DNA from 3 places in the Allobosea sp. GW822-FHT03F07 genome. Region 3 is predicted to be linked to each of the others. Evidence: predicted binding sites of a transcription regulator. Region 3 holds the regulator's gene; each other region holds the start of a gene.
What was found. The regulator PhoB, encoded in region 3, activates phosphate uptake and scavenging genes when phosphate is short. The targets are predictions, from matches to a motif close to TGTCATNNANCTGTCAT.
Positions count from the first base shown of each region.

Region 1: a site for PhoB is predicted at 4,883-4,899, ahead of ugpB (sn-glycerol-3-phosphate ABC transporter substrate-binding protein UgpB). Genes of this name have one in related genera too.
Region 2: a site for PhoB is predicted at 5,916-5,932, ahead of AC1RMY_RS03010 (PhoX family protein). Genes of this name have one in related genera too.

Region 1 is NZ_JBXAND010000004.1:51,487-59,187, forward strand. Features, by position in the region: gene AC1RMY_RS14075 (thioredoxin family protein) at 1-334, shown strand, start outside; gene AC1RMY_RS14080 (sn-glycerol-3-phosphate import ATP-binding protein UgpC) at 518-1,597, opposite strand; gene ugpE (sn-glycerol-3-phosphate ABC transporter permease UgpE) at 1,605-2,453, opposite strand; gene ugpA (sn-glycerol-3-phosphate ABC transporter permease UgpA) at 2,453-3,334, opposite strand; gene ugpB (sn-glycerol-3-phosphate ABC transporter substrate-binding protein UgpB) at 3,473-4,798, opposite strand; gene AC1RMY_RS14100 (fumarylacetoacetate hydrolase family protein) at 5,018-6,196, shown strand; gene AC1RMY_RS14105 (PfkB family carbohydrate kinase) at 6,193-7,122, shown strand; gene AC1RMY_RS14110 (proline racemase family protein) at 7,153-7,701, shown strand, end outside.
Region 2 is NZ_JBXAND010000001.1:622,657-630,357, forward strand. Features, by position in the region: gene AC1RMY_RS02980 (peptidoglycan -binding protein) at 1-919, opposite strand, end outside; gene AC1RMY_RS02985 (flagellar motor protein MotA) at 969-1,988, opposite strand; gene AC1RMY_RS02990 (inositol monophosphatase family protein) at 2,173-2,958, opposite strand; gene AC1RMY_RS02995 (tetratricopeptide repeat protein) at 3,054-3,995, opposite strand; gene AC1RMY_RS03000 (thiamine phosphate synthase) at 3,992-4,645, opposite strand; gene AC1RMY_RS03005 (benzoate/H(+) symporter BenE family transporter) at 4,642-5,796, opposite strand; gene AC1RMY_RS03010 (PhoX family protein) at 5,995-7,701, shown strand, end outside.
Region 3 is NZ_JBXAND010000001.1:514,863-522,563, reverse strand. Features, by position in the region: gene AC1RMY_RS02515 (TIGR03862 family flavoprotein) at 1-1,125, opposite strand, end outside; gene AC1RMY_RS02510 (YnfA family protein) at 1,318-1,638, shown strand; gene phoB (phosphate regulon transcriptional regulator PhoB) at 1,796-2,494, opposite strand; gene phoU (phosphate signaling complex protein PhoU) at 2,639-3,358, opposite strand; gene pstB (phosphate ABC transporter ATP-binding protein PstB) at 3,389-4,189, opposite strand; gene pstA (phosphate ABC transporter permease PstA) at 4,237-5,127, opposite strand; gene pstC (phosphate ABC transporter permease subunit PstC) at 5,142-6,116, opposite strand; gene pstS (phosphate ABC transporter substrate-binding protein PstS) at 6,342-7,367, opposite strand; gene AC1RMY_RS02475 (ATP-binding protein) at 7,469-7,701, opposite strand, start outside.

The DNA of each region.
Region 1 (7,701 bases), on a different contig from region 3:
GGTCGGCGAGCAGGGCCATGTCGACGGCGCCAAGGCCAAGGAACTGACGACGAGCCGAGACGCTGCGCCGGCCGGCATCCTGCTCGATCCCAACAGCAAGATGGCGCGCGCCTATGGCGCGACCACGACGCCGCATATGTACATCGTCGATCCCAAGGGCACGCTCGCCTATATGGGCGCGATCGACGACAAGCCGTCCTCCAGCGCCTCCAGCCTCAACGGCGCCAAGAGCTATGTCCGGCAGGCCATGGCCGAGCTGAAGGCCGGCAAGCCGGTCTCGGAAGCGAGCACGAAGTCCTATGGCTGCGCGGTGAAATACGCGCCGGTTTCATAAGGCGCGGGGAACTTCGACGGAGAACCCTCTCCCGTAGGGAGAGGGCAGGGTGAGGGGTAGGCCGTCGGACCAGATGATCCCGCCCTAACAGCGATATCGCTCGCCAAACTGGTCGAGGGGCCTACATCTCACCCCTGCCCCTCTCCTTACAGGAGAGGGGCTCCCCGCGGTTCCAGTGCCCGCCTACGCCCGCCCCAGCCGTGCGCCGGTCTTCGCGTCGAAGACATGCACTCGGTCGGGATCGACCGTGATCCAGATGCGTCCGGCTTGCGCAGCCACCACATCGGTCGCGGCCTGCATCACGAAGGGCTTGCCCGCGAGCTGGCCGTGGAAGAGCTGCGTCGCGCCGAGCTCCTCGACGAATTCGACGTCGAAGGCCAGCGAGCCGGCCTCTCCCTCAGAGGCGATCTCGATGTCTTCCGGCCTCAGCCCCACCTCGACGTTCGTCTGCGCGGGCAGATCCTCGCGCAGGTCGCGCGCTTCGAGGATCGCATCGCCGAGCGCGACGATGCCTGGGCCGTCGATCGCGCCGGGCAGGATGTTCATCGGCGGCGAGCCGATGAAGGTCGCGACGAACTTGCTCGCCGGCTTCCGATAGACCTCCGAGGGCACGCCGATCTGCTCGACCTGGCCGCCATTCATCACCACGAGCTTGTCGGAGAGCGTCATTGCCTCGACCTGGTCGTGGGTGACGTAGATCGAGGTCACGCCGAGCGCGCGCTGCAGCTTCTTGATCTCGACGCGCATCTGCACGCGCAGCTTGGCGTCGAGATTGGACAGCGGCTCGTCGAACAGGAACACCTGCGGCTTGCGCACGATGGCGCGTCCCATCGCGACGCGCTGGCGCTGACCGCCGGACAGCTGGCGCGGCCGGCGCTCCAGCAGCCCCTCGATCGCGAGGATGCGCGCCGCTTCCTTGACGCGTTTCTCGATCTCGTCCTTGGGCGTGCCGCGGTTGCGCAGGCCATAGGCCATGTTGTCGTAGACGCTCATATGCGGATAGAGCGCGTAGTTCTGGAACACCATGGCGATGTCGCGATCGGCCGGCCCGACCTCGTTGACGACGCGCGGGCCGATCGAGACCTCGCCGGCCGAGATCGTCTCGAGCCCCGCGACCATGCGCAGCAGCGTGGACTTGCCGCAGCCGGAGGGGCCGACGAGCACGCAGAAGCCGCCGTCGGGAATGTCGAAGGAGACGCCCTTCACGGCCTCGACGCCGCCGGGATAGATTTTCTTGACGTTGGTGAGGGTGACCTGGGCCATCGGCGGATTATTTCTCGGTTTCGACCAGGCCCTTCACGAAGAGCCTCTGCATCAGGATGACGACGAGCACGGGCGGCAGCATCGCCAGCATGGCGGTGGCCATGGCGAGCTGCCATTCGGTGAGGGCGTCGGAGGTGACGATCATCTTCTTGATCGCGATGACGATGGTCTGCATCGAGTCCTTGGTCGTCACCAGCAGCGGCCAAAGATACTGGTTCCAGCCATAGATGAACTGGATCACGAACAGTGCCGCGATGGTGGTGATCGAGAGCGGGACGACCGTGTCCTTGAAGAACTTGAACGGGCCGGCGCCGTCGATCTTCGAGGCCTCCAGCAGCTCGTCCGGGATCGTCATGAAGAACTGCCGGAACAGCAGCGTGCCCGTCGCGGAGGCGATCAGCGGCACCGCCAGACCCTGATAGGTGTCGAGCATCCGCAGATCCGAGACGACCTTGAAGGTCGGGAAGATGCGGACCTCTACGGGCAGCATCAACGTGACGAAGATGATCCAGAACGCCGCCATCCGGAACGGGAAGCGGTAATAGACCACCGCATAGGCCGAGAGCACGGAGATGAAGATCTTGCCCAGCGCGATCGCCATCGCCATCACGAAGGAGTTCAGCATCATGCCGAGCACCGGCTCGCGCGTCGTGCCCGAGGTGCCGATGAACAGGATGCGGTTGTAGTTCTCCAGGAAATACGGGCCCGGATAGAGCGGCAGCTTGCCGTTGATGATGGTCGCGGCATCCCAGGTCGAGGCGACGAAGGTCAGCCAGACCGGGAAGGCGACGATCAGCACGCCGATCGACAGGATGACATAGGCGATGAAATCGCCCAGGCGGCGGTCCTCGACCATCAGTAGCTGACCTTGCGCTCGATGAAGCGGAACTGCACGGCGGTCATCGCGATGACCATCACCAGCAACACGACCGACTGCGCCGCCGAGCCGCCGAGGTTCGAGCCGCCCTTGCCGTCCGAGAACACCTTGTAGACCAGTGTCTCGGTCGCGCCCGAAGGGCCGCCGCCGGTGACCGTGTCGATGATGCCGAAGGTGTCGAAGAAGACGTAGACGATGTTCACCACCAGCAGGAAGAAGGTCGTCGGCGAGAGCAGCGGGAAGACGATCGTCCAGAAGCGCCGCATCGGCCGCGCGCCGTCGATCACGGCCGCCTCGATCACGCTCTTTGGGATCGACTGCAGGCCGGCGAGGAAGAACAGGAAATTGTAGCTGATCTGCTTCCAGGTCGCGGCGAGGATGACGAGCAGCATCGCGTCATTGCCGTTGAGGCGGGGATTCCAGGCGATGCCGAGGCTGGACAGCCCGCGCGCCAGCATGCCCAGCGAGGGATCGAACATGAACAGCCAGAGCACGCCGGCGACAGCGGGCGCCACCGCATAGGGCCAGATCATCAGCGTCTTGTAGACCTCGGCGCCCCGGATCTGGCGGTCGGCCATGACCGCGAAGAGCAGCGCCAGCGACAGCGAGAGCACACAGACGAAGCTGGAGAAGATGACCGTGTTGACGAAGGCCTTGAAGTAGCCGGGATCGGCGAAGAGGGTCGTGTAGTTCTCGAACCAGACGAATTCCGTCGAGGTGCCGAAGGCGTCCTGCAGCAGGAAGCTCTGCCACACCGCCTGGCTTGCCGGCCAATAGAAGAACACGATGGTGATGGCCAGCTGCGGCAGGAGCAGCATTAGCGGGATCGTGAGGCCATGAAAGAAGGCGTGCTTCTGCATCGGGTCGCTTCAGTCCGCGTCGTCGTCCCGGGCGACCGCAGGGAGATCCGGGATCCATGCCTTGAACCGTTCCGGCATGGATCCCGGGTCTTCGCTTCGCTGCGCCCGGGATGACGCAGCGTGGTGGATCAGGTCAGCTCAGCGCGACGCCGTGCGCTCGAACTGGCGCAGCATCTGGTTGCCGCGTTCGGCAGCCGCGTCGAGCGCCGCCTTCGGCGACTTCTGACCGTTCAGAGCCGCTTCCAGCTCTTCCGACCAGATGTCGCGGATCTGGACCAGGCTGCCATAGCGCAGGCCCTTCGAGTTGTCGGTCGGCTCCTTGTTGTTGAGTTCGAGCAGCGGCGTCTCGAGATAGGGCTTGTCCTTGTAGAAGCCCGAGGCCTTCACCTTTTCATAGGCCGCCTTGGTGATCGGCAGATAGCCGGATTCGGTATGCAGCTTCACCTGCCGGTCGACATTGGAGAGGAAGGTGAAGAACTTGGCGACGCCCTTGTATTCGTCCGCCTTCTTGCCGCCCATCACCCAGAGCGAAGCGCCGCCGATGATCGAATTCTGCGGTGCGCCCTGGACATCCGGGTAGTACGGCATCGGCGCGTTGGCCCAGTCGAACTTGGCGTTGGCGCGGACATTGCCGAAGAAGGCCGAGGAGGTCAGGAAGATCGGGCATTCGCCCGAGGTGAAGCGGCCCTCGCCGGTGTTGGTGCGGCCGGAATAATCGTAGACGCCCTGCTTTTGCAGATCGACGAGATTGGTCCAGTGCTTCAGGAAGGCCGGGCTCTGGTTGAAGGTCAGGACGGCGTCGAAGCCCTCCATGCCGTTGACCTTGGTCGAGAGCGGCACGTTGTGCCAGGCGCCGAACTGCTCGATGTTCGCCCAGGTCGCCCAGGCGTTCGAGAAGCCGCATTTGTCGAAGCCGGCGGCCTTCAGCTTCTTGGCGGCCTCGAACACCTCGGGCCAGGTCTTCGGCGGCGCGTCGGCGTTCAGGCCGGCCTTCTTGAAGGCGTCCTTGTTGTACCACATCACCATCGAGGATGAGTTGAACGGCATCGAGAGCATGTCGCCCTTGGCCGTCGAGTAGTAGCCGGTGATGGCGGGCAGATAAGCCTTGGGGTCGAATGCTTCGCCGGCTTCCTTCATCAGCTCGTGGACTGGCTTCACCGCGCCCTTGGCCGACATCATCGTACCGGTGCCGACCTCGAAGACCTGGAGGATATGCGGTGCCTGCCCGGCGCGGAAGGCGGCGATGCCGGCGTTGAGCGTATCAGGATAGGAGCCCTTATAGGCCGGGACGACCTTGTAGTCCTTCTGCGAGGCGTTGAACTCCTCGGCCAGCCTCACGACGACGTCGTTGTTGGCGCCGGTCAGCGCGTGCCACCACTGGATTTCGGTCTGGGCCGCGGCAGGTGCGGCGCCGGCGATCGCGAAAGCCGCGACGGACATCAGAATGCGAGATTTCACTGTCATCTTCGTCTCCCTTCCGCCCTCGGGTCGCTTGGGCGGCTGTTATTGTTGGTGCGCAAGCTAGCATGAAGGGCGGGCGACGTTTCAATGACAAATTGATGACAGACGCAAGCTGCGCGCTTCCGCGACTTTGTGCTGAGGCTCTTTTGTCGAGGCTCTTGCACATTTGCCCGGAAGACGCTGTTCTCCCCGCCCCATCCCGCCTTCCGACGGATAGCCGCCATGCCGCGCATCTCTCTCACGCCAGACCAGACCCTACCGAAGGATGCCGCCGGTGCCGCGCTGCTCGGTCGCGTCTGGCGGCCGGATGTCGCCGGCCCTGCGGTCGTCACCCTGCGCGACGGCGTGCTCTTGGACGTCACCCGCGCCTTCCCCACCAGCCGCGATCTCTGCGAGGCGAAGGACCCGGCTGCCGCACTGCGCGCGGCGCAGGGCGAACCGGTCGGGACGCTCGCGGACATCTTGGCGAACACGCCGGTCGACGGCCGCGATCCCGGCCAGCCCTGGCTGCTCTCCCCCCTCGACCTGCAGGCGGTGAAGGCGGCCGGCGTCACCTTCGCCGTCTCGATGCTGGAGCGCGTGATCGAGGAGAAGGCGCGCGGCAACCCGGCCGCCGCCGCGACGATCCGCGAGGAGATCGGAAAGCTGATCGGCGACGATCTCTCGAAGCTGAAGCCCGGCTCGCCCGAGGCGATGCATCTCAAGGACGTGCTGATCAAGCAGGGCGCCTGGAGCCAGTATCTCGAAGTCGGCATCGGGCCAGACGCCGAGATCTTCACCAAGGCCCCGCCGATGTCCTCGGTCGGCACCGGCTTCGATGCCGGCCTGCATCCGGCCTCGACCTGGAACAACCCCGAGCCCGAGATCGTGCTGGTCGTCGCCTCTGACGGTCGCATCGTCGGCGCCACGCTCGGCAACGACGTCAATCTGCGCGATGTCGAGGGGCGCTCGGCGCTTTTGCTCGGCAAGGCCAAGGACAACAATGCAGCGGCGGCCGTCGGCCCCTTCATCCGCCTGTTCGATGCAGGCTTCACGCTCGACCACATCCGCAAGACCACGGTGTCACTGACCGTCGAGGGCGAGGACGGCTTCACGCTCGAAGGATCGTCCTCGATCGCGAAGATCAGCCGCGATCCGGCCGATCTCGCCGGCCAGATGATCGGCCCGCATCACCAGTATCCGGACGGCGCGGCGCTCTATCTCGGCACCATGTTCGCGCCGATCAAGGATCGCGACACGCCCGGCGGCGGCTTTACCCACAGATATGGCGACGTCGTCACCATCGCGGCACCCGAGCTCGGCGCCCTGGTCAACCGCATGCGTTCGACCTCCGAATGCGAGCCCTGGACCTTCGGCGCTTCGCATCTGATGCGCAGCCTGGCGAAGCGCGGCCTGCTGTGAGCGCAGCCGACATCCTCGTTGTCGGCGAGGCGATCGGCGATTTCATCCCGCGCGACGCCGAGGGACGGCACTATGAGGCCGTGCTGGGCGGCTCCGGCTTCAACGCGGCGCTGGCGCTCGCCCGCTTCGGTGCGAAGCCGGCCTATGCCGGGGCGCTCTCGAGCGATGCCCTCGGTCGGCGTTTCCGCACCGCTCTGATAACGGAGGGTATCGGCACGGCGCTGATCCATGACAGCGCCTGGCCGAGCGCGGTCGCGATCGTCTCGCCGCTCGGCCCGGGCGGCGTGCCGGAATTCGCCCTGCACCTCGAAGGCACGGCTCATGACGATCCGGACGGCACGACGCGGTGCATGCCGCCGGAAGCCCGCCATCTCCACGCCGCCTCCTTCGGCGCGACCGCCGGGGCCTCGGTCGAGGCGGTGGCGACGCTGGCCGCGAGCGCCCGGGCACAAGGCGCGACTGTCAGTTACGACGTCAACATCCGCCCTTCCGTGTTGCCGGTGCACGAGCGGGCACTACCCCTGATCGAGGCGCGCATCGCGCAGGCCGACATCGTCAAGGCGAGCCTCGACGACCTCGCCTGGCTCTTTCCGGCGGAGGAGCCGGCTGAGATCGCCCGGCGCTGGCAGTCGCTCGGCGCAACGCTCGTGTTGGTGACGAAGGGGCCGGATGGCGCCATCTGCTTTGGTCCAGGCGATCCTGTCACCGCGACCGCCCAGCCTGTCGTCGTGGCCGATACGGTCGGGGCGGGGGATACCTTCATCGGCGGCTTCATCGCGGTTCTGGCCGCACGCGGCCGGCTCGGTGCAGGCTTCAAGACTGTGACGCACGACGATCTCCAGGCGGCGCTCGCCTTCGCCTGTGCCGCGGCGGCCGATAGCTGCACCAGAGCCGGCTGCGATCCACCGCGGCGGCTCGCGACATGACACCCATTTGATGACCACCGGAACGCGACCATGCGCCTGAGCTATCTCGACTATCACACCTGCGGCGAGCCGGTCCGCATCGTGACCGCGGGCTATCCTGTCCTGAAGGGCGCGACGATCCTCGAAAAGCGCCGCGATGCGCGCGAGAATCACGATCATCTGCGCCGCGCGATGATGCTTGAACCGCGCGGCCATGCCGGCATGTATGGCGTGATCCCGGTCGCTTCGACGCATCCGGAAGCAGCCTTCGGCGTGCTGTTCACGCATAACGAGGGCTATTCGACCATGTGCGGCCACGCGACGATCGCGCTCGGCCGCTATGCCATCGAGCACGGGCTCGTGCCGGCCGTCGAGCCGGTCACCCGCTTCGCCATCGAGGCGCCCTGCGGTCTCCTGCGGCTGGAATGTTCGGTCAGCGGCGGCAAGGTCGGGAGCGTCGTCTTCGAGAGCGTCCCGGCCTTCGTCTTCGCACGGGATCTGGTCGTCGATGTGCCGGGCTTCGGGTCGATCACCACCGACATCGCCTATGGCGGCGCCTTCTACTGCATCCTGCCGGCCTCCCGCTTCGGCCTCGATCTC
Region 2 (7,701 bases), 110 kb from region 3:
CCGCGATGCGGTCGCTGGGCAGCCCCTTGCTGATCAGATACTCGACCACCGCGATGGCGCGCGCCGAGGAGAGGTGCCAGTTCGAGGGGAATTGCGGCGAGCGGATCGGCCGGTTGTCGGTATGGCCGTCGACGCGCAGGATCCACGGAATATCCGGCGGCATCTCGCGACCGAGATCGATCAGGATGGCGGCGAGCTTGTCGAGTTCGCCGCGGCCCTCCGGCTTCAGCACCGCCTGGCCGGCATCGAAGAAGACCTCGGACTGGAAGACGAAGCGGTCGCCGACGACGCGGATGTCGGGGCGCGTGCCGAGCACCTGGCGCAGGCGGCCGAAGAAGTCCGAGCGGTACCGCGCCAGCTCCTGCACACGCTGGGCCAGCGCCACGTTCAGCCGCGAGCCGAGTTCCGCGATGCGGGCCTGCGAATCCCTGTCCCTGGCCTCGGAAGCGCCGAGCGCTTCCTCCAGTGCCGCGAGCTGGCGGCGCATGGCGATGATCTGCTGGTTGACGAGATCGACGGTCGCCTGGGCGCGAGCGGACAGCTGCTTTTCGGCTTCGAGCGCCTTCTGGGCCTCGCCGAGCTGGGCGGCGCTGTTGCCGGGCTGCGCATTCAGCATGTCCTGGATGCGGGCGCGCTCGCCCTGCTCGCGGGAGAGCGAGGATTGCAGCAATTGCAGGTTCTCCTGCGCCTGCCGGTTCGAGGAGCGCTCCAGCGCCAGCAGGTCGGTCAGCTCCGAGATCTGGCGGTTGAGCCGGTCGAGCGCGGTGTCCTTGCCGGTCAGCTCCTGCGAGAGGAAGAACTGGCCGAGCACGAAGACCGAAAGCAGGAAGACGATGCCGATCAGCATCGTCGAGAGCGCATCGACGAAGCCCGGCCAGAAATTCGTCTCATCGCGACGGTGCGAGCGGGAGAGCGCCATGCTGGTCAGGCTCCTGCTGGTTTGGGGGCGACAGGCGCGGCGAGGACCATCAAGGCTCCATCACATTGTCGGCGGTGAGGCGTTCGAGCAGCCGCTTGAGATCCTTCTCGCGCGCAGCCTGAGCCTCGACCCAGTCGCGGATCAGCTGCTGCTCCGAGCGCATGTGCTGGACGAGGCCCTGGATGCCTTCGGCGAGATTGGCGAGCGCCTGGGTTGCCGCACGGTTGTTGGCGCCGCTCTCGGTCATGGCGACGCCGAGCCGGTCGAGCCTGTCGGAGAGCGGGTCGCCGGTCAGCGGCTGCAGACCGGCGACGACAGCTGCGCCCGCGGTCGTGGTTCGCGTGCCGAGCCAGCTTTCGACCTCGTTGCGGAAGCGGCGCTGGGCCTGGGCGACCTGCAGTTCGAGGAAGCCGAGGACGAGCGAGCCGGCGATGCCGAAGAGCGAGGAGGAGAAGGACAGGCCCATGCCGGCGAGCGGGGCGGCGAGGCCGGCTTTGAGTTCGTCGAACAGCACGCCGGCCTCGGCGCCGGTACGCAGCGACTTGATGACGTTGCCGACCGAGGAGACCGTATCGAGCAGGCCCCAGAAGGTGCCGAGCAGGCCGAGAAAGACGAGCAGTCCGGCGAGATAGCGCAGCACCTCGCGGCCGTCGTCGAGCCTGACCGCGATCGATTCGAGCACGCTCGCGGCCTGGGACGGGGCGAGGCTGCGGGCGTCGAGAGCCGGCAGGACCGGGCCCAGCGGCGCGATGACCTGCCCGCGCCGGACGTCCGCCAGGCCGGGGTCGGCCGCCAGCCGTGTCGCGGCGCGCGCCTCGCTGTGAAGGCGCCAGAGTTCGCGCAGCGCGATCAGGACGCCGACCAGGAGCGAGCCGAGAATCAGGCCGTTCAGGCCCGGATTGGTCATGAAGGCCGAGATCAGCCCGGCCTGGAGGATGAAGCCGAGGAAGCCGATCAGGGCGAGGAACAGAAGCGCGCGGATGACGTAGCGCAGCGGTCGCGAGAAGCGGGTTTCGTCCCGCACCGGCGCGGCCGTTGCCGTCTCGGCCGCCAAATCCTCATTCGCCATGCTTCGTCTTCCGTTCGTCTCTACAAGTCGAAGAGCGAAAGCATGATGCCGAAAACCGGTTCCCACTTTTCGGCATCATGCTCTGACCGCAGCGGGAACTGTCGCCTCCCATGCCGCGATGATCAAGCGCGAAAGATCAAAGACATATGACGAGCTGTCGACAGCCGGAGCCCGGCCGCGCCGTTCAGGCCGCCTTGAGAGCGGCCCGCAGCGCCTGTTCGCCGATCTCGTTGCCGCAGATGATGTCGCGCGCCATGGTCGGCTGCTTGCCGTCGAGCGTGCCGAAGGTGCCGCCGGCCTCGCGGATCATCACAGCGCCCGCCGCGAAATCCCAGGTGTTGAGGTCGCGCTCCCAATAGGCGTCCATGCGGCCGGCCGCGACATAGGCGATGTCGAGCGCGGCGCAGCCCATGCGGCGGACATTGGAGAAGCGCGGCATCACGGCGCCGAGCTCGCGCAGGAAGAGCGGGTGGCCGCCCTTGCCGATATGGGGCACGCCCATGCCGATCAGCATCTCGGTCGGCTCGCGGCGGCCGGAGACGCGCATGCGGCGGTTGTTGACATAGGCGCCCTTGCCCTTCTCGGCCATGAACAGCTCGTCCTTCGCGGCGTCGTAGATCACGCCGGCGATGAACTGATTGTCGCGCTCCAGCGCCACCGAGATGTTCCAGTGCGGGATGCCGCGCAGGAAGTTGTGGGTGCCGTCGAGCGGGTCGATATGCCAGCGATTGCTCTCGTCGGTGCCCTGGACGACGCCGCTTTCCTCCATGACGAAGCCGTAGCCGGGCCGGGCCTTCTCCAGCGCGCCGCGGATGATCTCCTCGGCTTTGTGGTCGGCCTTGGAGACGAAGTCGCCCGGCCCCTTGGCGAGCACCTGCAGGTTCTCGACCTCGCCGAAATCGCGCTTCAGCGAACGGGACGCCTTCATCACGGCGTCGGTCATCACGGTCATCAGGGGGGAGCGGATCATCTCAACCTCGTTCGCGCCATCCGGCGCAATCCTGTGGCGCTCAAGCCAGAGCGCGCGTCAGTTCGTCAAAATTCAATCGGTCCCTTGCGCGCCCGTCAGGGCGCCGTCAAGGCCGCGCCCTCGATCCGGCTGGCGGCGAGGAGGGCGGCCCGGCGCTGCTGCTCGGGATTGAGGCGGTCGAAGAGCTGCTCGAGGGCGGGGTCGTCGAGGCCCCGCGCCCGAGCCGCCAGATGCCAGGCCGCCGCCTCGATCGAGTCGGGTGGAATGCCGCGACCGATCTGGTAGAGCCGTGCGATGCGGTTCTGGGCGATCGGGTTGCCCTTGCCGGCGGCGCGGAGGAACAGCCTGGCGGCGGCCGTCTCGTCGGGGGCGACGCCGGCCCCGTTGAACAGCATGATGGCGTATTCGATCTCCGCGGGAACATGGCCGACGGCGGCGGCCTTCGCCATCCATTCCGCGGCGGCGACGTCGCTCGCCGGCATGGCGCGCCCCTGCTTCGCGAGGGTACCCAACGCATATAGGGCGTCGGGGATGCCAGCTTTCGCTGCAATCTGGAGGCTTTTGATGGCGGCTTCGTCGTCCTGCGCCTGCCCCGTGGCGAGCAATGAGAGCGCGAGGTTGTAGTTGGCGGCGGCGTGGCCTGCGGCTGCAGCCTGGCGCAACAGAGCACCGGCGCGGACCGGGTCGCTGCGGCCGCCTGCATCGCCGAGCAGGGCGATCGCCAGCGCATAGGTGGCGTTGACGTCGCCGCGCTCGGAGGCGCGCTCATACCATTCCGTCGCGACCTTCTGGTCGGGCGGGACGCCGAGCCCCTGCCGGTAGAGCTCGCCGACGAGGGTCATAGCGGCGGCGTCCTTGCTGTCGGCCTCGATGCGCTTCAGGGCCTCACGCAGGGCGCGGCGATAATGGCCGGTCTGGTAAGCGCCATAGGCGAGGTCCGTCTCGGCCGCCATCGCCGGAAGCGCCTGCGCAAGACCGGCGAGCAGCAGCAGGCAGATAGGCAGCAGGCCGGCGAGGCCGCGGCGCAGGCGCCTCATCTGGCGGCTTTCCGGGCGGCGCGAGCGGCGATGGCCTCGTTGGCCTCGGCGACGAGGGCGCGGATGTCGCGCCCTTCCTCGAAGGCCCATGCGCCGAGCGCAACGAATTCCGCGCCGGTCTCGACCAGCGCCGGCACCGATTCCGGATCGGGCGCATAGGCGACGCAAGGCGTCTCGAAGATCTCGGCCCACCAGCCGGCACGTTCGATCACCGCGGGCAGCGGCGGCACGCTGCCATCGGGGCGCGGCTCGCCGAACATGACGTAGTCGACGCCGGCCTCGCCGATATCCATGGCGTCGTGCCGGGCGCGCAGGCCGCCGGCGCCGATGATGCGCTCGCCCTTCAGGCTGGAGCGCGCCTCCGCGATCGCCTCGACGCCGCCGGTCAGATGTACGCCGTCGGCGCCGCCGCGCGTCGCCACCACGGCCGAGGCCTCGACCACGAGGGCGACATTCGCGGCCTGGACTGGGCCGGCGAGGCGCTTGATGCGTTCGATGCGGCTGCGCTCGTCGCCCTCGGCGAGGCGCAGCAGCACGGCCGCGATGTCGCCGCCGGCCTGGGCCTGCATCAGCTTGAAGGCCATCGCGTCGGCATCCGCCACGAGCGGGGTGACGAGCATCAGGCGGGTGGGTGGGTGCTGTATGGTCATGATCTTGCGCGCAAACGGCCTGCGACCGCGTCCAAAGTCAAGACGCTGAGGCCGGCAACGAGACTCCAGAAGGCCGACCCAACCCCGAACAGCGTCAGGCTGGAGGCGGCGACGGCAAAGGCGATGACGGCGGCGATACGCTCCCTTTCGGAAGCCATGGCCTGGCCGAGGGCTCCGGTGAGCGAGCCGAGAAGGCCCAGCCCGGCGACCGCCACGATCAGCGCTTTCGGCATGGCGAAGATCAAGGCGAGCAGAATGCCGGCGCAGGCGGCGATGGCGAGATAGGCGAGCCCGTAGAGCACGCCGGCCTTCCAGCGCTGGGCCGGATCGGGATGCGTATCGGGACCGGTGCAGATCGAGGCGCTGATCGCGGCCATGTTGACCATATGGGCGCCGAATGGCGCCGTGAGGAAGGAGGCGAGCCCGGTCGCGAAAAGGCTGGCCGCTGTCGGCGGCTTGTAGCCCGCCGCGCGCAGGACGGCGAAGCCGGGCAAGTTCTGCGCCGCCATGGTGACGAGATAGAGCGGGACGCCGACGCCGAGCATGGCTGCGATATCAAGGCGCGGTGTGACGAATTCGAGGCCGCTGAGAGTCAAGGCGCCGGCAGACCAGCTTGCGAGGCCGAGGCCGAAGCTGAGCGCGATGCCGGCGAACAGCGCCGCGATCACGCCGAGAAACGGGTTGATCAGCCGCGCCAGCAGGAAGACCGCCAGAAGCGGCACGACGAGGCCGGGCGAGACGCGCATTTCGTCGAAGACCGCGACGACGAAGCGAAAGATCACGCCGGCCAGCATGGCGGCGGCGACGGGCATCGGGATCTTCTCGATCAGCGCGCCGAGCGGGCGGAAGGCGGCGGTGAGCATCATCAGCGCGGCGGCCAGCAGGAAGGCGCCGACGGCGGCCGCCATGTCGAGCCCGCTCGTCGCGGCGATCAGCGCGGCGCCTGGCGTCGACCAGGCGCAGATCATCGGCATCCTGTAGCGCCAGGACAGCCAGATGCCGGCCCCGGCCTGGGCGATGGCGAGGCCGGCGATCCAGGAAATCGCCTGGCCCGGGGTCGCGCCAACCGCCTGCGTCGCGGCGAGCACCACCGCGACCGAGGCGGAGAAGCCGACGAAGGCCGCGACCAGCGCTGAAAAGACGATCGACATACAGAACCTGCGGCGAGGGCAGCGGTGAGCGCGGCGGGTGCTCCTTCAACCAGAAAGTGTCGCCGGCCGGAAGAGCCCGGGCGCCCGGCCGGCATGTGCGCTGCGTCTTGCAGGACTATTGTCACCGCAGCGTCACCGCCGCCGCCTATCGCTCGATTTCCTCCAATGCCAATCTGAAGCTTCGTCAGGACCGACCCCATGAGCGACGAGATCAAGAGCGACGAGACGCAATACGAATCGACCTTTGGCGCCAGCATGCTGGAGCACGAGGACGCCGAGCCGCGGAACCCGACCGACAATCCGACGATGGGCGAGCTGATCTCGCAGCGCTTCTCGCGCCGCGGGCTGCTCAAGGGCGCGCTCGCGGTCTCCGCGATCTCGGCGACCGTCGGCACGCTGGCGCTGGAGACGGCCGAGCAGGCGCAGGCGCAAGGGGTGAAGTCGGCCTTCTCGTTCAAGGAGGTCGAGGCCGGCGTCGATGCCGACCACCATGTCGCCGAGGGCTACGACGCCGACGTGCTGCTGCGCTGGGGCGATCCAATCACCAGCGGTGCGCCAGCCTTCGACCCGGCGAAGCAGACGCCCGAGGCCCAGGCCCAGCAGTTCGGCTACAACAATGATTTCGTCGGCTATCTGCCGATGCCGGGCGCGGCCGACCCCTCCGCCCATGGCGTGCTCTTCGTCAATCACGAGTACACCAACCCGCATCTGATGTTCCCGGGCGTCGTCGAGATGAAGGACGGCAAGCCGGTGCTGAAGAACGCGACGCCGGAGCGCTTCCGCATCGAGGCGATGGCGCATGGCGCGACCGTCGCCGAAATCCGCCGGACCGACGGCAAATGGGCGCTGGTGAAGGATTCCAAGTACAACCGCCGCATTACGGTCGCGACCGAGATGCAGCTCTCGGGCCCGGTTGCCGGAAGCGACCGCGTCAAGACCGGAGCCGACGCGTCCGGCCGCAAGGTTTTCGGCACGCTCAACAACTGCTCGGGCGCGATGACGCCCTGGGGCACCTTCGTCACGGGCGAGGAGAACTTTCACGGTTATTTCTCGGGCAAGCTGCCGGAGGGCCATCGGGAGGAGGCGAACTACAAGCGCCTCGCCGTGCCGTCCTCGCCTTACGCCTGGGGCCGGTTCGAGGAGCGCTTCGACCTTGCCAAGGAGCCGAACGAGGCCAATCGCTTCGGCTGGGTCGTCGAGGTCGATCCCTTCGATCCGAACTCGGTGCCGAAGAAGCGCACCGCGCTCGGCCGCTGCAAGCATGAGGGCGCCGACAACATCGTCGCGAAGGACGGCCGCGTCGTGGTCTATCTCGGCGACGACGAGCGCTTCGACTATGTCTACAAATTCGTCACGGCCGGGCGCTTCGACCCGAACAACCGTGCGGCCAATCTCGATCTGCTTGATTCCGGCACGCTCTACGTCGCGAAGTTCGCAGCCGACGGCGCCGTCGAATGGCTACCGCTGGTCTTCGGCCAGGGGCCGCTCACGGCCGCCAACGGCTTCCAGAGCCAGGCCGACGTGCTGATCGAGACCCGCCGCGCCGGCGACCTGCTCGGCGCCACCAAGATGGACCGGCCCGAGGACATCACGCCCAACCCGGTGACCGGCAAGGTCTATGTGATGCTGACCAACAATACGAGCCGCAAGGACGAGCAGATCGACGCTGCCAACCCGCGTGCCAAGAACGCCTTCGGCCACATTATCGAGATCATCGAGGAGGGCGGCGACCACACCGCGACCAAGGGGCGCTGGGAAATCCTGCTGAAATGCGGCGACCCGTCCGTCGCGGCGGTCGGGGCGAGCTTCTCGACCGACACGACGAAAAGCGGCTGGTTCGGCATGCCCGACAATGCCGTGGTCGATTCCGCCGGGCGCCTCTGGGTCTCGACCGATGGCAACGGG
Region 3 (7,701 bases):
CGCTTCCCAGTCCAGCATCTCGCCGGCCGCGAAGACGCCGGGCAGGCGCCTCAGCATGAAATGCGGATCGACCTCGCAAGCCCGGATGCCGCCGGCCGAGGAGATGGCGCGGGCGATCGGCATCTGGCCGAGGAGCCGCAAGCGTGCCGCCTTGATCGCGGCCGCCAGCGCCTCCGGCGCTTCGTCCAGCCGCCCGCCGGCGCTGTCGCGCAGCACGGCGACGGCCGCGGGCGAAAGCCCCGCCGCCTTGCGCAGATGGTTGCTCAGAGTCTCGCCCTTGCGACGCTTGGTGAGCTTCTCCGCCAGCCGGGCGCGGTCGAGATCCGGCCGCAGGTCGAGCGCGATCTCGGCCGAGCCCTCGCGTTCGATCGCCTCGCGCAACGGCCCCGACAGGGCATAGAGCGCGCCGCCCTCGATACCGCCGGGATCGAGCATCGCCTCGCCGGCGACCTCATGCTCCCGGAAGCGAACCACGATGCGCTTCAGCGGCGCTCCCGCGAACCGCTCCCGCAACATCGCCGACCAGTTCACGGCGAAGCCGGCATTGGCGGGCCGTAGCGGCGCGATCGAGACGCCCTTCCCGGCCAGCAGCGGAACCCAGCCGCCATCCGAGCCCAGCCGCGGCCAACTCGCCCCGCCCAGCGCCAGCAATGTCGCGTCGGGGCGGACGGTCACGGGCGTCCCATCGCGCCCTGCGAAGGTCAGCGTGCCATCCGCCGCCCAGCCGGCCCAGAGCCGGCCGGCCTCAAACCGGACACCGAGCCCGTTAAGGCGCGCCAGCCAGGCGCGCAGCAGCGGCGAGGCCTTCATCGCCTTCGGGAAGACGCGCCCGCTCGAACCGACGAAGCTCTCCGCGCCGAGCCCGTCGGCCCAGTCCCGCAGCGCCTGCGGCGGAAAGGCCCTGATCGCCGGCTCCAGCCAGCCTCGCGCCGCGCCGTAGCGATCGAGAAAGCCGTCGAGCGGCTCGGAATGCGTCAGGTTGAGCCCGCCGCGCCCCGCGAGCAGGAACTTCCGCGCCGGCGACGCCATCCGCTCATGGATCGTGACGCGATGCCCGGCCTGCGCCAGCCGCTCGGCTGCGATCAATCCAGCCGGGCCGGCGCCGATGATGGCGATGTCTGGCATAAAGTTCCCGCGTTCTCCACGGTCATCCCGGGCGACCGGAGGCAGACCCGGGATCCATGCCGGAACCGTTCAGGCATGGATCCCGGATCGGCGCCGCTTCGCGGCTGGTCCGGGATGACGGCGTGTTTCCATCTGAAGGGTCTTCGCTTTAGACTGACTGTCCGATCCCGGAAAGCCCGACCCGCCAGCATCATGCCGACCATCGCCGCCTATCTCGGCGCCGCCTTCTTCGAGATCGCCGGCTGCTTCGCCTTCTGGGGCTGGCTGCGGCTCGGCAAGCCGGTCTGGTGGCTGCTGCCAGGCCTGGTCTGCCTCGCCCTCTTCGCCTGGCTGCTGACGCTGGTCGAGAGCGACGCCGCGGGGCGCGCCTATGCCGCCTATGGCGGGATTTATATCGCCGCCTCGCTCGCCTGGCTCTGGGCGGCGGAGGGATTCAGGCCGGATCGCTGGGACGTGACGGGCGGACTGGTCTGCCTCGCGGGAGCGGCGATCATCATCGCGGCGCCGCGGTGAGGATCGAGGGTTTGTCAAATGCGCGCTGTCGTTCCGGGCGAAGCGCAGCGCAGACCCGGAACTCATTCCGGAACGGCTCAGGCATGGATCCCGGATCGGCGCCGCTACGCGGCTTGTCCGGGATGACGCGCGGATGTGCGAAAGGGAGAGAGCCCCCTCACGCCCGCGCGAACGTCTCGTCGAAGGCGTAGCCAGCACCGCGCACCGTGCGCAGCGGGTCCTTGGCATCGCCGGGCGTGATCGCCTTGCGCAGGCGCCCGACATGCACGTCGACGGTGCGCTCGTCGATATAGACGTCGCGACCCCAGACCGCGTCGAGCAATTGCGCGCGCGAATAGACCCGGCCGGGCGCCTGCATCAGGAATTCAAGCAGGCGGAACTCGGTGGGTCCCAGATGCAGCTCCTCGCCGGAGCGGCGCACGCGGCGGGTCGTACGGTCGAGTTCGAGATCGCCCGCGGTCAGCAGCCCCGCGACATGGCCCGGCTTGGCCCGGCGCAGCAGCGCCTGGATGCGCGCGATCAGCTCCGGCAACGAGAACGGCTTGACAACATAATCGTCTGCGCCGGTGGCGAGGCCGCGCACCCGCTCGGTCTCCTCGCCGCGCGCGGTCAGCATGATGATCGGTACACGCTCGGTGTCGCGGCGCGCCCGCAGCCGGCGGCAGAGCTCGATGCCGGAGAGGCCCGGCAGCATCCAGTCGAGCAGGACGAGATCGGGCGTCGAGTCGCGCAGATGCAGCTCGGCGTCGTCGCCGCGCGCGACGCTATCGACCTCGAAGCCCTCGGCCTCGAGATTGTAGCGCAGCAGCAAGGTGAGCGGCTCTTCGTCCTCGACGATCAGGATGCGGGCGGGCATGGCGCGGTTCCGTTCTGGGTATTCAGCCGACACATTCCGTCATGCTCGACCATGTGGCGAGCATCCACGTCTTGGTCACAGCGCTCGACGACGCAAGACGTGGATGGCCGGGACAAGCCCGGCCATGACGCAATGGATACTCCATCAATTCCCCGTCACCGCCTCGACGCTGATATCGGTGGTGTCGAGCTTGGGACGGTTGAGGTCGAGCGACTCGCCGGTGACGAGGTAATGGATCGTCTCGGCGATGTTGGTGGTGTGGTCGCCGATGCGCTCGACGTTCTTGGCGCAGAACAGGAGATGCGTGCAGAAGGTGATGTTGCGCGGATCTTCCATCATATAGGTCAGCAGCTCGCGGAACAGCGAGGTGTAGAGCGCGTCGATTTCGCCGTCGCGATGCCAGACCTCGAGCGCCTTCTGCTCGTTGTTGGCCGCATAGGCGTCAAGCACGTCCTTGAGCTGGGCCTGGACGAGCCGGCTCATATGCTCGAGCCCGACCACGGCGCGATGCGGCGGCGAGAACTGGCCGGAGATCGCCACCGCACGCTTGGCGATGTTCTTGGCGAGATCGCCGACGCGCTCGATGTCCGAGGCGAGGCGGATCGCCGAGATCAGCTCGCGCAAATCCTGGGCCAGCGGCTGGCGGCGCGCGATGGTCAGCACGGCACGCTCCTCGACATCGCGCTGCAGATTGTCGAGCCGCTGGTCGGCGGTGATGACCTTCTGGGCGAGCGTGGTGTCGCGGCGCACCAGCGCCACGGTGGAGTCGCCGAGCATGCGCTCGGACATGCCGCCCATCTCGGCGAGGCTGCGGCGCAGCGCCTCGAGTTCGGCGTCGTAGGAGCGGACGATATGTTCGGTCATCGGCGTGTGTCCCTGTGCAGCGCGAGCGGTTCAGCCGAAGCGGCCGGTGACGTAGTCCTGCGTCTGCTTCTTGCTCGGGTTCATGAAGATCGTGTTGGTCGGCGCGAACTCGATGACCTCGCCCAGATACATGAAGGCAGTGTACTGCGAGATGCGCGCCGCCTGCTGCATGTTGTGGGTGACGATGACGATGGTGAAGTCGCTCTTGAGCTGCTCCAGCAGGTCTTCGATCTTGCCGGTCGAGATCGGGTCGAGCGCCGAGGTCGGCTCGTCGAAGAGGATGACCTCCGGCTTCTGCGCGATGGTGCGGGCGATGCAGAGGCGCTGCTGCTGGCCGCCGGAGAGGCCCATGCCCGAGGTCTTGAGCTTGTCCTTAACCTCGTCCCAGAGGGCCGAGCGGCGGAGCGCGCCCTCGACACGGTCGTCGAGCTCGGACTTCGGCGGCTTCTCGTAGAGGCGGATGCCGAAGGCAACGTTGTCGTAGATCGACATCGGGAAGGGGGTCGGCTTCTGGAAGACCATGCCGACGCGCGAGCGCAGCTCGTTCACGTCGATGTCGCCGGAGATGACGTTGCGCCCGTCGAGCAGTATCTCGCCGGTGGCGCGCTGCTCCGGATAGAGCGAGTAGATCCGGTTGAAGATGCGCAGCAGGGTCGACTTGCCGCAGCCGGACGGGCCGATCAGCGCCGTGACGTGGCGGTCGCGGAAATCGAGGTTGATGTTCTTCAGCGCCTTGTGCTCGCCGTAGTAGAAATCGAGGTTCTTGACCGCGATCCGGACGGGGGCATCGGCATCGAGCGTCTGCGGGGAGAGTTCAAGCGTCGAAAGCATCGACTTTTTCCTTCAGATCGAACGCGACGAAGTTTCGGTTGTGCAGCTCACTTGCCGCCGCGCACGATGCGGCGGGCGACGATGGAGAGCAGCAGGATCGACATGGTGATGATCAGCGAGCCGGCCCAGGCGAGCTGCTGCCAGTTCTCGTAAGGGGCGGAGGCGAACTGGTAGATCGTCACCGGCAGGTTGGAGACGCCGCCGACGAGGCTCGGCGAGAACCAGAAGTTGTTGTTCAGCGCGGTGAAGATCAGCGGCGCGGTCTCGCCGGCGATGCGGGCCAGCGCCAGCAGGATGCCGGTGACCATGCCGGACTTGGCCGCCCGCCAGGTGATCGAGGTGATCACCACCGAAGGCGGTGCGCCCAGCGCCGCGCCGGCCTCGCGCAGCGGACCGGGCACGAGGCGCAGCATGTCCTCGGTCGTGCGCACGATCACCGGAATCGCGATAATGCCGAGCGCGACGCCGCCGGCCCAGCCGGAATAGCCGCGGAACGGCTCGACCAGGATGACGTAGACGAACAGGCCGATCAGGATCGAGGGCGCCGAGAGCAGGATGTCGTTGATGAAGCGGATCAGGTTCGCGAGCTGCGACTTCTTGCCGTATTCGGCGAGATAGGTTCCCGCGAGCACGCCGATCGGCGTCGCCACGGCGATGCCGAGGAAAGTCAGCACGATCGAGCCGACGAGGGCGTTGGCGAGGCCGCCGCCTTCCGAACCCGGGCCGGGCGTGATCTGCGTGAAGGTCGCGACGGACAGCCCGCCGAGCCCCTTCACGACCAACATGCCGAGGATCCAGAACAGCACGAAGATGGCGAGGAAGGTGAAGCCGGTCGCAATGACCTTCATTGCCTTGTCGGCAGTGCGGCGCGACTGGCGAACGCGGCCCCAAGGGGCATGCGGCAGTTCGCGGACGGTGGAGGGGGTCGCCAGGCTCATGATCGCTTGCCCTATCAGTAGCTCTTGACGCGCGAGACGAGGATGCGCGCGATGACGAGGACGACGAAGGTGACGAAGAACAGGATGCAGCCGAGCGCGATCAGCGCGTTGAGCTGCAGGCCCATCGCCTCGTTGAACTCGTTGGCGATACGCGAGGCGATGGTCGAACCCGGATCCATGATCGAGGACGAGAGCCGGTTGGCGTTGCCGACGACGAAGGTCACCGCCATGGTCTCGCCGAGCGCGCGCCCAAGCCCCAGCATGATCGCCCCGATGATCGAGACGCCGGCCTGCGGCACCAGCACATGGCGCACGACCTCCCAGGTCGTCGCGCCGATGCCATAGGCGCTCTCGCGCAGCACGGAGGGGATCTGCTCCAGCATGTCGCGGGTGATCGAGGCGATGAAGGGGATGATCATGAAGGCCAGGATGAAGCCGGCCGTCAGGATGCCGAGCCCCGAGGGCGAGCGCGAATAGAGCACCGTGCCGACGATCGGGATGCCCTCGACGATGTTCGAGAGCGGTATCTGCACATATGCCGCGAAGAGCGGCACGAACACGAACAGGCCCCACATGCCGTAGATGATCGAGGGCACGGCGGCGAGCAGCTCGATCGCGGTCGACACCGGCTGCTTGAACCAGGGCGGCGCGAGCTGGGTGAGGTACACCGCGATGCCGAGCGAGAGCGGCACGCCGATGACGAGCGCGATCAGCGCCGTCGAGAGCGTGCCGACGATCGCCGGCCAGGCGCCGTACTGGTCGTTCTGCGTGTCCCAGACGCTGGAGGTGATGAAGCCGAGGCCAAACTCGCGGAAGGCCGGCCAGCCGCCGATCACCATCGACAGCATGATGCCGGCGAGCAGCACCAGGACGAGCAGCGCCGCCAGGAAGCTGGCATTGCGGAAGACGATGTCGAAGGTACCCTTGGGCGTCTTCCGCACGATCGGCGTCGCGCCGGGAATGCTCGTCATGTCGGTTGCTGCGGTCATCCGCGGAGGCTCCGGTGGGGTAGCTGAAGTCGTCTGCTGCCGGACGCCCGGCCTCGTCAACCTCAGCCCTCATCCTGAGGAGCGCTCAGCAGGAGCGCGTCTCGAAGGAGGCTCCAGTGCACTCTGGGTGATCCTTCGAGATGCCGCTTCGCGGCTCCTCAGGATGAGGGCTGAATGTTTTTGGCGAGGCGGGTCGAACCCGCCTCGCCTTATCGTTGGCAGCGATCAGAAGATCGGCTTGCCCGCCGGATCGGTCACGCCCTTCCAGGCGGCGCGGACTTGATCCTTGACGTTGGCCGGCAGCGGCACGTAGTCGAGGTCGAGAGCGAGCTGGTCGCCGCTCTTATAGGCCCAGTCGACGAACTTCAGGGCAGCCTGAACCTCTTCCGGCTTCTCCGGCTTGGCATGGACCAGCAGGAAGGTGGCCGAGGTGATCGGCCAAGCCTCGGCGCCCTTCTGGTTGTTCAGCGAGATGCCGAAGCCGGGAGCCTCGTTCCAGTTGGCATTGGCGGCGGCCGCCTGGAAGGCCTTGTCGTCCGGAGCCGGGAAGTTGCCGTCGGCGTTCTTCACAAGCGCATGGGCGAGCTTGTTCTGCTTGGCATAGGCGTATTCGACATAGCCGATCGAGTTGGCGACCTGCTTCACCGAAGCCGAGACGCCCTCATTGCCCTTGCCGCCGATGCCGACCGGCCACTGGACCGACTGGTTGGTGCCGATCTTCGACTTCCAGTCCGGCGAGACCTTGGAGAGGTAGTCGGTGAAGACGAAGGTCGTGCCCGATCCGTCCGAACGATAGACGGGGTTGATGTTGGCGTCGGGCAGGGTCAGGCCGGCGTTGATCGCCGTGATCTTCGGGTCGTTCCACTTCTTGATGGTGCCCAGATAGATCTCGGCGAGGACTTCGCCCGAGAGCTTGAGCTTGCCGGGCTCGACGCCGGCGATGTTCACGGCCGGGACGACGCCGCCCATGACGGTCGGGAACTGGATCAGGCCGTCCTTGGTCAGGTCCTCGCCCTTGAGCGGGGCGTCGGTGGCGCCGAAGGCGACCGTCTTGGCCTTGATCTGGCGGATGCCGCCACCCGAGCCGATCGACTGGTAGTTGAGACCGACATTGGTCTCCTTCTTATAGGCCTCGGCCCACTTCGAGTAGATCGGGAAGGGGAAGGTGGCGCCGGCGCCGGTGATGTCGGCAGCCTGGGCCACGCCGGAAAGACCGATCGTGGCGGCCGCGACAATGAAAATCTTGCGCATGAGATGTCCTCTCTGGATCGCACATTTAGCGGCCCGTTCAGAACACCCTCTGCATGACAGCTTCATGACAATCCGTCACGCACTCTGTCATAAAGCTTTCATCAGGGCTTTTTCGGCAGCGCCCCGAAGCGCGGCAGCACGGCGCGGAAGGTCGCGCCCTGCCCGAGCGCGCTCTCGATCGTCAGCCGGCCGCGATGGCGCAGGACGATGTGCTTGACGATCGCCAGCCCGAGCCCCGTGCCGCCGGCCTCCCGGCTCGCATTGGTGTCGACGCGGTAGAAGCGCTCGGTCAGGCGCGGCAGGTGCTCGGGCGCGATGCCCGGCCCGTCGTCGC